3 regions of the Streptomyces sp. NPDC059850 genome follow, and region 1 is predicted to be linked to each of the others. Evidence: riboswitches for the same ligand, from Rfam matches in the RefSeq annotation. Region 1 holds a riboswitch; each other region holds the start of a gene.
What was found. A riboswitch is a leader RNA that binds a small molecule or an ion and turns the genes downstream of it on or off. The one in region 1 is predicted to bind cyclic di-AMP.

Region 1 (2,255 bases):
GACCTGTACGCGGTGCAGGACACCCCGCACGGCGTGCGGCTGATCGTCGGGGACGTCCGGGGCAAGGGGCTGCAGGCGGTGGAGGTCGTCGCGGTCCTCATCGGCGCGTTCCGGGAGGCGGCGGAGCAGGAGTCGACGCTGGAGGGGCTGGCGGGGCGGCTGGAGCGGGCGCTGCGGCGCGAGGGTGCCCGGCGGGCCGAGCTGGAGGCGTTCGAGGGGTTCACCACCGCCGTACTCGGCGAGATCCCGCGCGGCGACTCCACCCTCCGCCTCATCAACCGAGGCCACCCCCCGCCGCTGCTGCTGCCCGGCGACGGCGAGGTGCGCCCCCTGGAGCCGGAGACGCCCGCGCTGCCCCTGGGGATGGGCGAACTCGGCGCGTGGCCCGACCGGGTGACGGAGCTGCGGTTCCCGGAGGACGCCACGCTGCTGCTGTTCACGGACGGGGTGACCGAGGCCCGCGACCGGCACGGCACCTTCTACGTCCCCGAGGAGCGGCTGCGCGGCCGCCGCTTCACCGGACCGGGCGGGCTGCTCGACGCGCTGGTGGAGGACGTAGCGCTGCACTCGGGCGGGGAGAGTTCGGACGACATGGCACTGCTCGCGGTGCGGCGCCCGCCCGGTACGAACGGAACGACGCCGAACGGAACGACACCCCCCGCTCCGGACACGGACCGTAGCCAACCGTGACGGGCACGGATAACGATTGACACACGATCAGCCCGCCGGAGGTTTTTACCATCCCTTTTCAAGTGAGGCGAAACGCCCCCATCTGTCCTTCCTTGGTTACTAAGTTCATGCCAAAGCTACGCGGATTCTTCAGAAGAGCTTGGAATCATGTCGCGCTCTCTATTAACGTTCGATAACGCAGCGCGGTCGACACAGCCGTCGCAAGGGCGGCACCGTGCGCCGTCGCCGAATCCCGTATGTACCAAGGGAACCGGGGAACCACCACCTTGGGGTGAATCGGGTCGAACCTGACCCGTAGGAGACCTTCCTGCTCCGAACCCGTCAGCTAACCCGGTAGGCGAGAGGGAAGGAAAGGAGTGCGCCCCGGTGGCGTCCAACAGGTCCGTACTGGACGAAGCTCCGTACCGCTCGTCCGGTACCGGTATCGGCACCGCGACCGCGTACGGAGTCGGCTTCGACGCCGGAGCCGGCGCCCGCCCCGCGGTCGGACTCGGTGCCGAACCAGATGAGCCGTCCGCCGCTTCCGTCGGCAAGGAAGCCGTCTGGGACGAGTGGAACCCCACCGAGGAGTCCATCGCTCCGCTGCGCGGCAGGCACCGCGTCGTCAAGCAGCGCGGCGGGACCATGGCCCGCAGCAGTGCCGTCCTCGGCGTCGGCGTCATCGCGGCGGTCGGCGCGGGCGGCATGGCGACCGCCAAGGACCGTCCGGCCGCACCCATCTCCATGCCGGACCTCGCCCACGTCGCCGACGAGGTCAAGGCCCAGCTCCCCGCCGCCAAGGACCTGCCCGGCATCGGCTCCCTGATGGCCGACGACCAGGACTCCGCCCAGCCCGCCGCGGCCACCCTCGCCACGAGCGGTGCCGACTCGGGCGAGGCGCTGCGCACCCGCATCCTCCAGCAGGCCGAGAGCCAGCAGACCGCGGCGGACGACGACCGGCGCGAGGCCGCGGCGCGGGCCGCCGCGAAGGCCGCCGCCGGCGACGCCGCGAAGGCCGCGGCCAAGGCCCGCGACCTGGCGGACCAGAAGAAGGCCGAGGCCGCCGCCAAGAAGAAGGCCGCCGAGGCCGCCAAGGCGAAGGAAGCGGCCGAGAAGAAGGCCGCCGAGGCCAAGGCCGCCGACACCCCCGCCAAGACCTCCACCTCCACCTCCGCCGGGTTCACCCTCCCCGTTGCCTCGTACACCCTGACCGCGGGCTTCGGCCAGGCCGGCGACATCTGGTCCGCCGACCACACCGGCCAGGACTTCGCCGCCCCGACCGGCACCCCGGTCAAGGCGGTGGGCGGCGGCACGATCACCCAGGCGGGCTGGGCCGGTTCGTACGGCTACCGCATCGTGCTCAAGCTCGATGACGGCACCGAGATCTGGTACTGCCACCTGTCGTCCATGGTCGTCACCTCGGGCAAGGTGTCCTCGGGCGAGACCATCGGCCGCGTCGGCGCCACCGGCAACGTCACCGGCCCCCACCTCCACCTGGAGGTGCGACCGGGCGGCGGCTCCCCGATCGCCCCGCTGACCTGGCTGCGCGACCACGGGCTGAACCCGTGACCCCCTGATCCGGCCGT
Region 2 (2,255 bases), on a different contig from region 1:
ACGTCACCGCCGCCCCCGCCAGGCTCCGGCCATCGTCGTCGCGGCGGGGGTGACCGGTGCGAGCATCGCCATCCCGCTCTTCGGAGCGACCGGCGCCCAGGCCGCCCCCGCCTCCACCTGGGACCGGGTCGCCGAGTGCGAGAGCGCCGGGATGTGGAGCGCCAACGAGGGCAACGGCTTCTACGGCGGTCTTCAGTTGACCCTCGACATGTGGAAGAAGTACGGAGGCACGAGCTACGCCCCGCGCCCCGACCTCGCCAGCCGCTCCCAGCAGATATCCGTCGCCGAGTCGATCCTCGGCGACCGGGGCCCCGACGCGTGGCCCAGCTGCGCGCTGAACGCCGGGCTGAGCCACGGCGGCGACGCCCCGGACGTGAACCCGGGCAGTACGGCACCCCCGCCCCGGCAGGACGCCCAGCGCGGCGACTCGGACGGCTCGGGCGACTCGGACGGGCGGGACGGCGACTCGTCCCGTACGACCCCCGACGCGACGGACACGCCCCGCGCGTCGCACACCCCCGGCGCGCCGGACGCGTCCGACGAGCGGGAGCGGCCGGACCGTTCCGCCTCGGCCTCGCCCGACGGGCCGGACGGCGACGCGCCCTCCCCGTCCCCCTCCACCAGCACCGCCGACCCCTCGCCGACCCCCTCCGACACCGAGGGCGGCTCCAAGGGCTCCTCGGGGAAGCACCGGGGCGAACGGGACCGGGATGAGCGGCCGAGCGGACATGCTTCGCGTGGCGGTACGGACCGGGACGAAAACCCCTCGGATGGCGGCTACACAGTGCGTCCGGGTGACAACCTTTCAGCAATCGCCGAAAAGCAGGAGTTGGGCGGCGACTGGCGTCGGCTCTACGCGTCCAACGAAAAGGCCATCGGAACCGACCCGGATCTCATTGTCCCTGGTCAGCGACTTGACCTCACCATCAGGGGTCGGTAGTTCGGGGTGATGTGACCGGTTTGGCTCCGGTGAGACATACCTCTCGTCACATTTTCCGGGGCGTCCGTCCTGTCCGGTCTCTCCGCACCCGCCCCCACCTGCGCCGATGTGGGCAGAGTGACATCGATAACGGCCCTCTTCGCTGCGATAAGGGTGTTTGAACGTTTCCCGGACGTGTGTTTAACGTCTTTCCGCTCGCCACAACGAGCACCGTCGACCGTCACGCCGAGTCCTGCCGGCGGTCGTCCGGTACCGACGCGCCAGCGCCGAAGGCAGGAGCGGGGGACCCAAGGTAAGTGCCGGGAGGCCAGCGGAATCGGCCGAACGGCTAGGGGTGAAGCAGGGTGCGGACCTCCGTACCCAGCCGGGCAACTCACGCCCGAACCCGACAGCTCACCTCGTAGGCGTCGGTGAGGAAACGAACCAACATGTCCAATGCTCAGGGCAAGCACCGCCGTCCCTCCAAGGCCACCCGTATCACCGCGCTCGTCGGCCTCGCCGGAGCCGCTGTGGCCACTCCGCTCATCGGTGCGACGTCCGCCTCTGCCGCCACCAGCTCCCAGTGGGACCAGGTCGCGCAGTGTGAGTCCGGTGGCAACTGGTCGATCAACACCGGCAACGGCTACTACGGTGGCCTGCAGTTCTCCTCCTCCACCTGGGCCGCCTACGGCGGTACCGCCTTCGCTCCGACGGCCGACAAGGCCGGTAAGGCCCAGCAGATCCAGGTCGCCGAGAAGGTCCTCGCCAGCCAGGGCAAGGGCGCCTGGCCGGTCTGCGGCAAGGGCCTGACCTCCGGCGGCGCCCCGGCCGCCCCGGCGCCGTCCGCGCCGCAGCAGAGCCAGTCCGACTCCGCGCAGCCTCAGCAGCAGGCCCCGTCCGCCGAGCCGAAGGCCGCGCCGCGCAGCGCGCCCGAGAAGGCCGCGCGTGACCAGGCCCGCGGCCCGATCAAGAAGGGCGACGGCGAGTACAAGGTCAAGTCCGGTGACACCCTCGGCAAGATCGCCAAGGCCGAGGACGTCAAGGGCGGCTGGAAGAAGCTCTTCGAGCTGAACAAGAACATCGTCCAGAAGGCCGACCTGATCTTCCCCGGCCAGCAGCTCCACCTGAGCTGAACCGCCACACCGTAGACGACGAGCCCCGGCCGGGTGCGCCGCCCCCACGGTGCACCCCGCCGGGGCTTCGGTGCGGTTAGGCTCATGCTGCTACCGAAGACCCATACGAAGGAGATCCTCGTGCCGTCCATCGACGTCGTCGTAGCTCGCGAGATCCTCGACTCGCGAGGCAACCCCACGGTCGAGGTCGAGGTCGGCCTCGA
Region 3 (2,255 bases), on a different contig from region 1:
TCGGTCAGCCGGCTGCCGGGCGGACAGGTACCGGAGATGATGTCGTCACGGATCGCCGTACACACCGCATGAGCCGAAATCCGGCGACCGCCCTGGAGCGCGGCCGTATCCCCGTTCACTTCCGGTCCCGCATTGTCGAACCTCCGCCTCAACCCCGCGAAACGCATCCGATTGACGCGCGTTCAGCGACTCTATTCGAAGCTGCCGGGATTTCCGATGGGCGAAGGAAATTCAGGGATATTTTTTGGTCACGGCGGCACAGTTGGCCATAGGGGCGGAGCACGCCGAAGGCCCCGTCCGGAGCGGACGGGGCCTTTCGACAGGAGTGGGCGACGGGTCAGAGGTTGACGCCGTGCGAGCGCAGGTACGACAGCGGGTCCATATCCGAACCGTAGTCCGCGCCGGTGCGGGCCTCGAAGTGCAGGTGCGGGCCGGTGACGTTGCCGGTGGCGCCGGACAGGCCGATCTGCTGGCCGGGGGTGACCTTCTCGCCGACCGAGACGCCGATCGACGAGAGGTGGCCGTACTGGGTGTAGGTGCCGTCGTTCATCTTGATGACGACGTTGTTGCCGTAGGAGCCGCCCCAGCCCGCCTCGACGACCTCGCCCATGCCCACCGACTGCACCTCGGTGCCCGTGGAGGCGCTGAAGTCGATCCCGGTGTGACTGCCGGAGGACCACAGGCCACTGGACGCCTGGTAACCGGTGGAGACGGAGGAGCCGTCGATCGGCGAGACGAACGTGTTGAGGCGCTTGCGCTCGGCCTCACGCGCGGCGCGTTCCTTGGCCTCGCGCTCCGCCTTGGCCTTCTTCGCGGCGGCATCGGCCTTCCGCGCGGCCTCCTGGCGGGCCACGGCCTCGGCCTTCGCCTTGGCTTCGGCGGCCTCTGCGGCGCTCTCCTGGGACAGGGCCTGCGCGTCGATCTGGTCGGAGAGACCGTCGCCCATCACCATCGCCTGCCGGAGACCGGTGTCCTGGGCAGACGCCTCTCCGGTCGCGGCGAGGGCGGGGCCGGCGATCCCGGCGACGACGCCCGAGGCGACCGTGGTGATGCCAGCGATGTTCGCGCCGGTGCGGACGGCGGTCTGGCTGGGACGTCGGTGCTTCCCGGCGGCACGGGTGAACGCCATGGTGTGGCGCACTCCTTTCCTTCCCTCTCGCCTACCGGGTTAGCTGACGGGTTCGGAGCAGGAAGGTCTCCTACGGGCCCCTCCCCCGGCCGGGGAAGGCGTCCGATTCACCCCAGGGACGTTTGGGTCCCCGGCTCCCCTGGCACTCACACCATGGGACTCGGCGATGGCTGTCCGTGCCGCGGGTGCGGCGGTATCCGGCGAACAGCCGCACTGACGCTAGACGGGCCGTGTTTCGATCACCAAACGGTTACGGGTTTTTGTTGTTCTCGCCACAAACCAAACGCCCCGCACATCGGACATATGGGAGGACCCCGGCGTCTTACTCGACGCCAGGGTCCTTGTGGGGGTAGTGCGTTGAGCGGCCTCAGCCGGTGATGACGGTCACCTCTCCGATGCCGAGCGCCTTCACCGGCTCCTCGATCCGGGAGGCGTCACCCACGAGCACGGTCACCAACCGGTCGGCCGGGAAGGCGCTCACGACCGCCGCGGTCGCCTCCACCGTGCCCGCGTCGGCGAGCCGGGCGTACAGCTGCGCCTGGAAGTCGTCCGGCAGGTGCTGCTCGACCTGGTCGGCGAGGGTGCCCGCGACGGCGGCGGCCGTCTCGTACTTGAGCGGGGCGACGCCGACGAGGTTCTGCACGGCGACATCGCGCTCGGCGTCCGTCAGCCCCTCCTCCTTCAGCGTCCGCAGCACCGTCCACAGGTCCTCCAGCGCCGGGCCGGTGACCTCGGTGGCCACCGAACCGCTGATCGCCAGCAGCGAGGCGCCCGCCGAGCCGCCGCCGGCCGGCGAGGGCGGCGTGGAGCGCAGCACCTGGCCGAAGGCGCGCACCCCGTAGGTGTAGCCCTTCTCCTCGCGCAGCACCCGGTCCAGCCGGGAGGTGAGGGTGCCGCCCAGGCAGTAGGTGCCCAGCACCTGGGCGGGCCAGACGCGGTCGTGGCGGTCGGCGCCGATGCGCCCGAGGAGCAGCTGGGTCTGGACGGCGCCGGGCCGGTCGACGATCACCACACGGCCGGTGTCGTCGGCGATGACCGGCGGGACCGACCGCTGCGGGGCGGGGCCGCCGGTCCAGGCGCCCAGGGTGTCGGCGAGCGCCTGGTCGAGGTCGACCCCGGCCAGGTC

Region 2: linked by a shared signal. The riboswitch ahead of ACFV9T_RS36895 (transglycosylase family protein) and the one ahead of ACFV9T_RS38000 (M23 family metallopeptidase) in region 1 are both predicted to bind cyclic di-AMP.
Region 3: linked by a shared signal. The riboswitch ahead of ACFV9T_RS17345 (M23 family metallopeptidase) and the one ahead of ACFV9T_RS38000 (M23 family metallopeptidase) in region 1 are both predicted to bind cyclic di-AMP.

The regions. Positions count from the first base shown of each region.
Region 1 is NZ_JBHWJI010000075.1:4,302-6,556, forward strand. Features, by position in the region: gene ACFV9T_RS37995 (PP2C family protein-serine/threonine phosphatase) at 1-690, shown strand, start outside; cyclic di-AMP (ydaO/yuaA leader) riboswitch at 904-1,045, shown strand; gene ACFV9T_RS38000 (M23 family metallopeptidase) at 1,057-2,238, shown strand.
Region 2 is NZ_JBHWJI010000068.1:31,883-34,137, forward strand. Features, by position in the region: gene ACFV9T_RS36890 (transglycosylase family protein) at 1-940, shown strand, start outside; cyclic di-AMP (ydaO/yuaA leader) riboswitch at 1,195-1,362, shown strand; gene ACFV9T_RS36895 (transglycosylase family protein) at 1,369-2,052, shown strand; gene eno (phosphopyruvate hydratase) at 2,173-2,255, shown strand, end outside.
Region 3 is NZ_JBHWJI010000018.1:73,442-75,696, forward strand. Features, by position in the region: gene ACFV9T_RS17340 (GntR family transcriptional regulator) at 1-65, opposite strand, end outside; gene ACFV9T_RS17345 (M23 family metallopeptidase) at 338-1,129, opposite strand; cyclic di-AMP (ydaO/yuaA leader) riboswitch at 1,143-1,305, opposite strand; gene ACFV9T_RS17350 (M16 family metallopeptidase) at 1,497-2,255, opposite strand, start outside.